2 linked regions of the Longimicrobium terrae genome follow. The protein of the gene in region 2 interacts with the protein of the main gene of each other region in a pairwise test. Links are inferred from orthologs where the notes say so. Each region holds a gene or a part of one and is shown on either strand. Other genes may lie near its edges.

What was found.
Region 1: the proteins of rpe (region 2) and HNQ61_RS01080 interact in binary tests that used the Escherichia coli proteins (3 or more experiments, as listed by UniProt). The link is inferred for Longimicrobium terrae from one-to-one orthologs.

What each region holds. Positions count from the first base shown.
Region 1 is NZ_JACHIA010000001.1:256,078-259,223, reverse strand. Bases 25-2,857 are described here. They hold HNQ61_RS01080 (PfkB family carbohydrate kinase), read left to right. Parts: upstream 25-888; coding sequence 889-1,827; downstream 1,828-2,857. Other genes in these bases: HNQ61_RS01075 (O-methyltransferase), read left to right, coding at 1,878-2,603; HNQ61_RS01085 (NTP transferase domain-containing protein), read left to right, coding at 167-886; HNQ61_RS01090 (HAD family hydrolase), read left to right, coding at 25-170. Also shown: more of HNQ61_RS01090, read left to right, coding at 1-24; HNQ61_RS01070 (glycoside hydrolase family 32 protein), read left to right, coding at 2,977-3,146. UniProt on the Escherichia coli protein: Catalyzes the ATP-dependent phosphorylation of fructoselysine to fructoselysine 6-phosphate. Functions in a fructoselysine degradation pathway that allows E.coli to grow on fructoselysine or psicoselysine.
Region 2 is NZ_JACHIA010000017.1:70,219-73,415, forward strand. What follows is about bases 213-3,096. They hold rpe (ribulose-phosphate 3-epimerase), read left to right. Parts: upstream 213-1,260; coding sequence 1,261-1,932; downstream 1,933-3,096. Other genes in these bases: HNQ61_RS21230 (hypothetical protein), read left to right, coding at 213-416; rpiA (ribose-5-phosphate isomerase RpiA), read left to right, coding at 563-1,264; HNQ61_RS21250 (tetratricopeptide repeat protein), read left to right, coding at 2,495-3,096. Also shown: more of HNQ61_RS21230, read left to right, coding at 1-212; more of HNQ61_RS21250, read left to right, coding at 3,097-3,197. UniProt on the Escherichia coli protein: Catalyzes the reversible epimerization of D-ribulose 5-phosphate to D-xylulose 5-phosphate.

The sequences.
Region 1 (3,146 bases), on a different replicon or contig from region 2:
ACGTGGGCAAGATCACGCTGGACTGGCTGGACGCCAACGGGATCGAGTACGACGAGATCTACTTCGGCAAGGCCAACGCGCACATCTACATCGACGACCGGGCCCATCGCTTCGAGGGATGGAACGCCATCACCCCGGAGATGATCGCCGGGGAGGCGAAGGAGCAGTGAACGTCGTGGTCCCCATGGCGGGGCGCGGCGCGCGCTTCGCCGACCAGGGGGTGCAGACCCCCAAGCCGCTCATCGAGGTGCTCGGCCGCCCCATGGTGGCGTGGGCGCTGGAAGGGCTGGGGGAGCTGGTTTCCTCCGCCCGCCGCGTGGTCTTCGTCGTTCTGCGCGAGCACGACGAGCGCTACGGGCTGCGGGACATGCTGCCCCGCCTGGCCGGCCCCGCCACCGAGGTGGTGGTGATCGACGGGGTGACGGAGGGGCAGCTGGCCACGGTGATGGCGGCCGAGGCGCTGCTGGACCCGGACGACGACCTGCTGGTGGCCAGCTGCGACACCTACGTCGTTTCCCCGCTGGCGCGGGAGATCGCGCGGCGGCGCGAGGACTGCCGCGGCATCATCTCCGTGGCCGACATGCCCGGCGACCGCTGGAGCTTTGCGCGCACGGACGAGACCGGGCGCGTGGTGCAGGTGGCGGAGAAGGAGCGCATCTCCGACCACGCCAGCACCGGGCTGTACTACTTCAGCAGCGCGGGCGAGCTGATGGACACGGCGCGGGAGATGTTCGCCCGGCAGGAAAAGACGCGCGGCGAATACTACGTCATCCCCGTCTACCAGAAGTACATCGAGCGCGGGTGGCGGGTGGACGTGTCGGTCGCGACGGAGATGCACGACATGGGGACGCCGGACGCCCTGCAGGCCTTTCTGGACCGGCGCTGACCGTGGCCGCGGCGGGCGTCCCGAACGATCGGGTCGAGACGGACGATCGCACGGTGCTCTGCTTTGGCGAGGCGCTGTGGGACGTGCTGCCGGACGGGCGCTTCGCCGGCGGCGCGCCGCTGAACGTGGCGTACCACCTTACCCGCTGCGGCGTCCGCGCGCTCCCGGTGACGGCGGTGGGGGATGACGAGCCCGGGCGCGCGCTGGTGGAGCACATCCGCGCTTCGGGGTGCGACACGGCGCGGGTCTCCGTCGTCCCCGGCGCGGCGACGGGGGAGGCCCGGGCGGAACTCGCGGCGGACGGGTCCGCCCGCTACTCGTTCGGCGCGGTGGCGGCGTGGGACCTGATTCCCGCCGCGGACGCGCCGGCCGGGGTGGCCGCCGTCATCCACGGCACGCTCGCGCTGCGGGAGGAGCACAACCGCGCGGTGCTGCGCGGCCTGCTCGCCTCCGCTTCCGCCGCGTGCCGGGTGTATGACGTCAATCTGCGCCCGCCGTACGACGATCCCGCCTTCGTGCTGGGGACAGCGCGGGGCGCGGGGCTGCTGAAGGTGAACGACGACGAACTGCGGCGCCTCCTTGGCGTTGGGGAGGAGGACGGGTCGCCGGAGCGCCTGGAATCCCTCGCCCGCGCGCTGGGGGACCGGGCCGGGTGCCGGCGGGTGTGCGTGACGGCGGGGGCGCGCGGCGCGGGGCTGCTGTGGGACGGGGCGTGGATGTGGGAGGCCGGCCGCCCCGTGCGCGTGGTGGACACCGTGGGCGCCGGGGACGCGTTTCTCGCCCGGCTGGTGCAGCGGGTGCTGCTGGACGGCGCGCCGCCGCATGCCGGACTGCGCGACGCCTGCCGGCTGGGCGAGTTCGTCGCGGCCAGCCGCGGCGCCACGCCCGCGTACCGGCTGCTCCCCGGCGGAACGGTCCGTGCCCCGGGCGCGGAGGATTGACGCGCGGAGGGCGCCGCGCCGGATCTCGTTTCTCCTGATGGGGGACGGCCATGACTGTGAAGCCGGTGACCAGCCGTTCCCTCCGCGACGCCAGCGAGGTGGCGCGGGGAATCTTTGACACGGCGACGGCGGTGGGGGCGGATGGTACGCCCCAGCGGGTGCATTCCGAGATCCGCGAGTCCTTTGCCGACGCGCTCTACCGCGCCGTGCTGGCCGAGCGTCCGCGCGCCGTGGTGGAGGTGGGGATGGCGTTCGGCATCGCCAGCCTGGCCATCCTCACCGCGCTGCGGGAACTGGGGGAGGGCGGCACGCTGATCTCCATCGACCCCGGCCAGAGCACGCAGTGGAAGGGGATGGGGGTGGAGAGCGTGCGACGAGCCGGGCTTTCCGGCCAGCACCGGCTGATGGAAACCTTCGACTACATCGCTCTTCCGCAGCTGCTGGCCGGCGGCGCGGAGCTGGACTTCGCGTACATCGACGGCTGGCACACCTTCGACTACACGCTGCTGGACTTCTGGTACGTGGACCGCATGCTGCGCGCGGGCGGGGTGGTGGGCTTCAACGACTGCGGAATGCGCGCGGTGCACCGTGTGCTCCGCTTCGTGCGGACGCACCGCCGGTACGATCCGGTGGACGTGGGCCTCCCCGCCACCTTTACCGGCCGCAATCCGCTGGCGACCGCCGCCCGCCGGGTGACGGGGCGCAACGACGCGGACCAGTACTTTCGCAAACGCGAGCAGTGGGAGCCGGACTGGAACTTCTACGCCCCGTTCTGACCCGCCCGCCGCGCATCCGGCGCCTTCCCCGGGAAGCCGGAGCGCGCGCGCAGCGGGCTCCGCGACGTGCCGCACCTCCGGTCAGCGCCCGCGGGACGGCGGGGCGCAAGCGGGTCAGCCGTTCGGCCGTTTCCGGCTGATTTCCCGCGGAACGCACGTCCCCGCATCCAACCGCTCCGCGCCGGCCGGACTGGCGCGGAGGGCCGTACGCAGGCATCTTTGCGCGTTCTTTCTCTCCCGGGCCTCCGCGCATCCGTCGTGATTCGCGCCCGCCGGCCGCACGGAGCCCGCCGGGCGCCTTCGCCGGCCGGGGCCGGGCCGGCACCCCCTCCCCGCCGTTCCGCATCCCCCTTTCGTTTCAGACGCGTACGGAATGAATCGAGCCGCCATGTACCTGCTGGCCACACTGTGCCTGCTGCTTTCGGGGTGTGATTCCGCGACCGGATCCGACGGGCTGCGCGCGCTGGCGGTGGAGCCGGACTACCGTCCCCAGTACCACTTCACCGCGCCCACCAACTGGCTGAACGATCCCAACGGGCTCGT
Region 2 (3,197 bases):
GCGGCCACCTGTACCTGTGCAGCACGGGCGCGGGCGGCACGGGAATCACCACCTTCGGCTACACGCGCTTTTCCGGCACGGTGACGTACCACTCGGTGGGCTTCTCGCGAAAGTGGGACAACGTCACCGCGCAGGAAACGTACTGGACGTGGAACGACGAGTACGAGACGTACGGCGCCGGCGGCCAGCACCGCCCGGTGGCGGGAACCATCTCGGTGCAGCTGCGCTTCGCCGACGCCATCGGCGAGTTCTCGGTGAACCCGGTCATCACCGTGAGCGCCTTTGACCGCATCGTGAGCTCGGTGCCGCGGACGTGCGTCAACGACAGCCCGTACTGGCTCAACGGCGGGCTGCGTACCGAGTGCCGTTCCAGCGAAGTTCGCGAGTACGGGTGGAGCGGCGCGGGCGAAGGCTGATCCCGCCCGTCCCTGGTGGATGAACAGGACCCCGGACGCCATCGCGCGTCCGGGGTTCTTTCGTTCCGCCCCCGTCGCGCGCACGGAAGCCGGATGATAGGTTGGCGGCTCCTGAACGCCTTGGACCGCACGGAGCACGGGTGCAGATGACGGATACGGAAGCGCTGAAGCGGCGGGCCGCCGAGCGCGCGGCGGAGTGGATCCGCGACGGGATGACGGTGGGGCTGGGAACGGGCTCCACGGTGCGCCACCTGCTGGACGTGATCGCGGAGCGCCGCGCTGCCGGCGAGTGGGCGGGCATCGTGGGCGTGCCCACGTCGGAAGACACGACGGCGCGGGCCCGTCGGCTGGGCATTCCGCTGGCCACGCTGGACGAGCGCCCGCGCGTGGACCTGACCATCGACGGCGCGGACGAGGTGGATCCCCAGCTGCGGCTCATCAAGGGGCTGGGCGCGGCGCTGCTGCGGGAAAAGATCGTCGCCGCCGCGTCCGCCGAGTTGGTGATCGTGGCGGATGACACCAAGGTGGTGCAGCGGCTGGGGACGCGCGCGCCGCTTCCGGTGGAGGTGGATCCGTTCGGCGCCGCCATCCAGGTGGACTTCCTGCGCGGCCTGGGCGCCGAGCCCGTCCTTCGCGAGCGGGACGGCGCGCCCGTGGTGACGGACGGCGGCGGGCGCATCTACGACTGCCGCTTCGCCGGCGGCATCGCCGACCCGGAGGCGCTGGAGCGCGCGCTGCTCATGCGGCCCGGCATTCTGGAGTGCGGGCTGTTTCTGGGGATGGCGACGGCGGTGGTGATCGCGGGCGCGGACGGTGTGAGCGTGCGCACGCGGGAGGACGCGCGATGAGCGCCATCAAGATCGCGCCCTCCATCCTGTCCGCGGACTTCGGGCGGCTGGCGGAGCAGATTCAGGAAGCGGAGCGGGGCGGGGCGGACTGGATTCACGTGGACGTGATGGACGGGCACTTCGTCCCCAACATCACCATCGGGCCGCTGATCGCGGCGGTCGCGCGCAAGGCCACGTCGCTCCCCATCGACGTGCATCTGATGATTGAAAAGCCGGAGCGCTACCTGTCCGCCTTTGCCGACGCGGGCGCGGACTACCTGACCGTGCACGTGGAAACGTCGCCGCACCTGCACCGCACCGTTCAGCAGATCCGCGAACTGGGCGTGCATCCCGGCGTAACGCTGAACCCCGCCACGCCGCTGGAGTCCATCTCCGAAATCCTGGTGGACGTGGACCTGGTGCTGGTGATGTCGGTGAACCCGGGCTTCGGCGGGCAGTCGTACATCCCCGGCAGCACGGAGCGGATCCGCCGCATCCGCGCGATGCTGGACGAGCGGGGGCTGTCGCACGTGGAGCTGGAAGTGGATGGCGGGGTCGCGCCGCCCACGATCGCGCAGGTGAAGTCCGCGGGCGCGAGCGTGGTGGTGGCCGGGTCCGCCGTCTACAACGCCAAGGCTTCCGTGGCGGACAACCTCCGCGCGCTCCGCCAGGCTGCCGGCGAGAGCTGACTCCGTAAACTGCCCTCACGCGGAGGTCGCGGAGGTCGCGGGGGACGCGGAGGTCGCGGGGAACGGAAAAGAAGGGAATTACACAGAGTTAACAGAGTCAACAGTGAAACAGAGGGTTTGATGTTCGGAGAGTCCGGATCGACCCTCGTTCTTCCGTACTGTTAACTCTGTTAACTCTGTTGACTCTGTGTGAGCCCGCTTTCCTTCTTCCCCCGCCGGTCCGTTGTCCCCGTGACCTCCGCGTCCTCCGCGACCCCCGCGTGAGATTCAGTTGACGGACTCGGCCGAGAACGTGGATCATTCGCCTGCGACGAATTATCTTGCGGGACGAGAATTGCCGCCTGGGTGGTGAAATCGGCAAACACAGGGCACTTAAAATGCCCCGGCGAAAGCCTTACGGGTTCGAGTCCCGTCCCAGGCATCCGGTGTCGCGCCCCGCGGTTCCCAGCGAGCCGCGGGGCGCGTCGCGTGCGTGTACAACTGGTTCGCACCTTGCGCCGGGGGCCGCGCGGGGGCAGCATTGGATTCTGCCGGAACACTCGCAACGGGGGAGCACGACGCGGTGGATGACGAGACGTTGGATGGAATGCCCGTGGACAGCGCCGAGGAACTCGAGGCGCTGATCACCGAAGCGCAGTCGCTGGGCGAGCAGGAACGCTGGCCCGAGGCGCACGAGATGCTCGTAAACGAGCTGGACCGGCACCCGGAGAACGCCCTTCTGCTCTGCTGGGTGGGTCTCGCCGCGCAGCGTCTGGGGGAGGAAGCCGAGGCGTACGACATGTTCCGCCGCACCCTCGCGCTCAGCCCCACCGACCCGTTTATCCTGGCGGCGGCCGGCACGGGCGTGGCCGCGCTGGACGATCCCTCCGCGGAGTCCGCCCTGCGGCTGGCCGCGTTGACGGCGCCGGACTTTCCTTTCGCGCGGCTTGCGTACGGCTCGTATCTGTCGCGCGAAGGACTGTACACCGAGGCGATCTCGGAGCTGGAGGCCGCCCGCACCCTCGCGCCGGAAGACGCCGGCGTGCAGGCCGAACTGGGGATTGCGTACCTGCTGGCCGGCCGCCCCGCACCCGGGCTGGACGCGCTGGAAGAAGCGCTCTCGCTGACCTCGGACGACAGCTGGCTGCGCGGCCTGTTCGGCCTGGCGCTGGTGGATGCGGGGCGCGGCGAAGAAGGCGCGGAGCAGCTTCACCAGTCGGCGGAGGAGCGGGTGGAAGACGTGGAGGTGCAACTGCTGGCCGCGCTGGCCATGGGCGCGCAGGGGT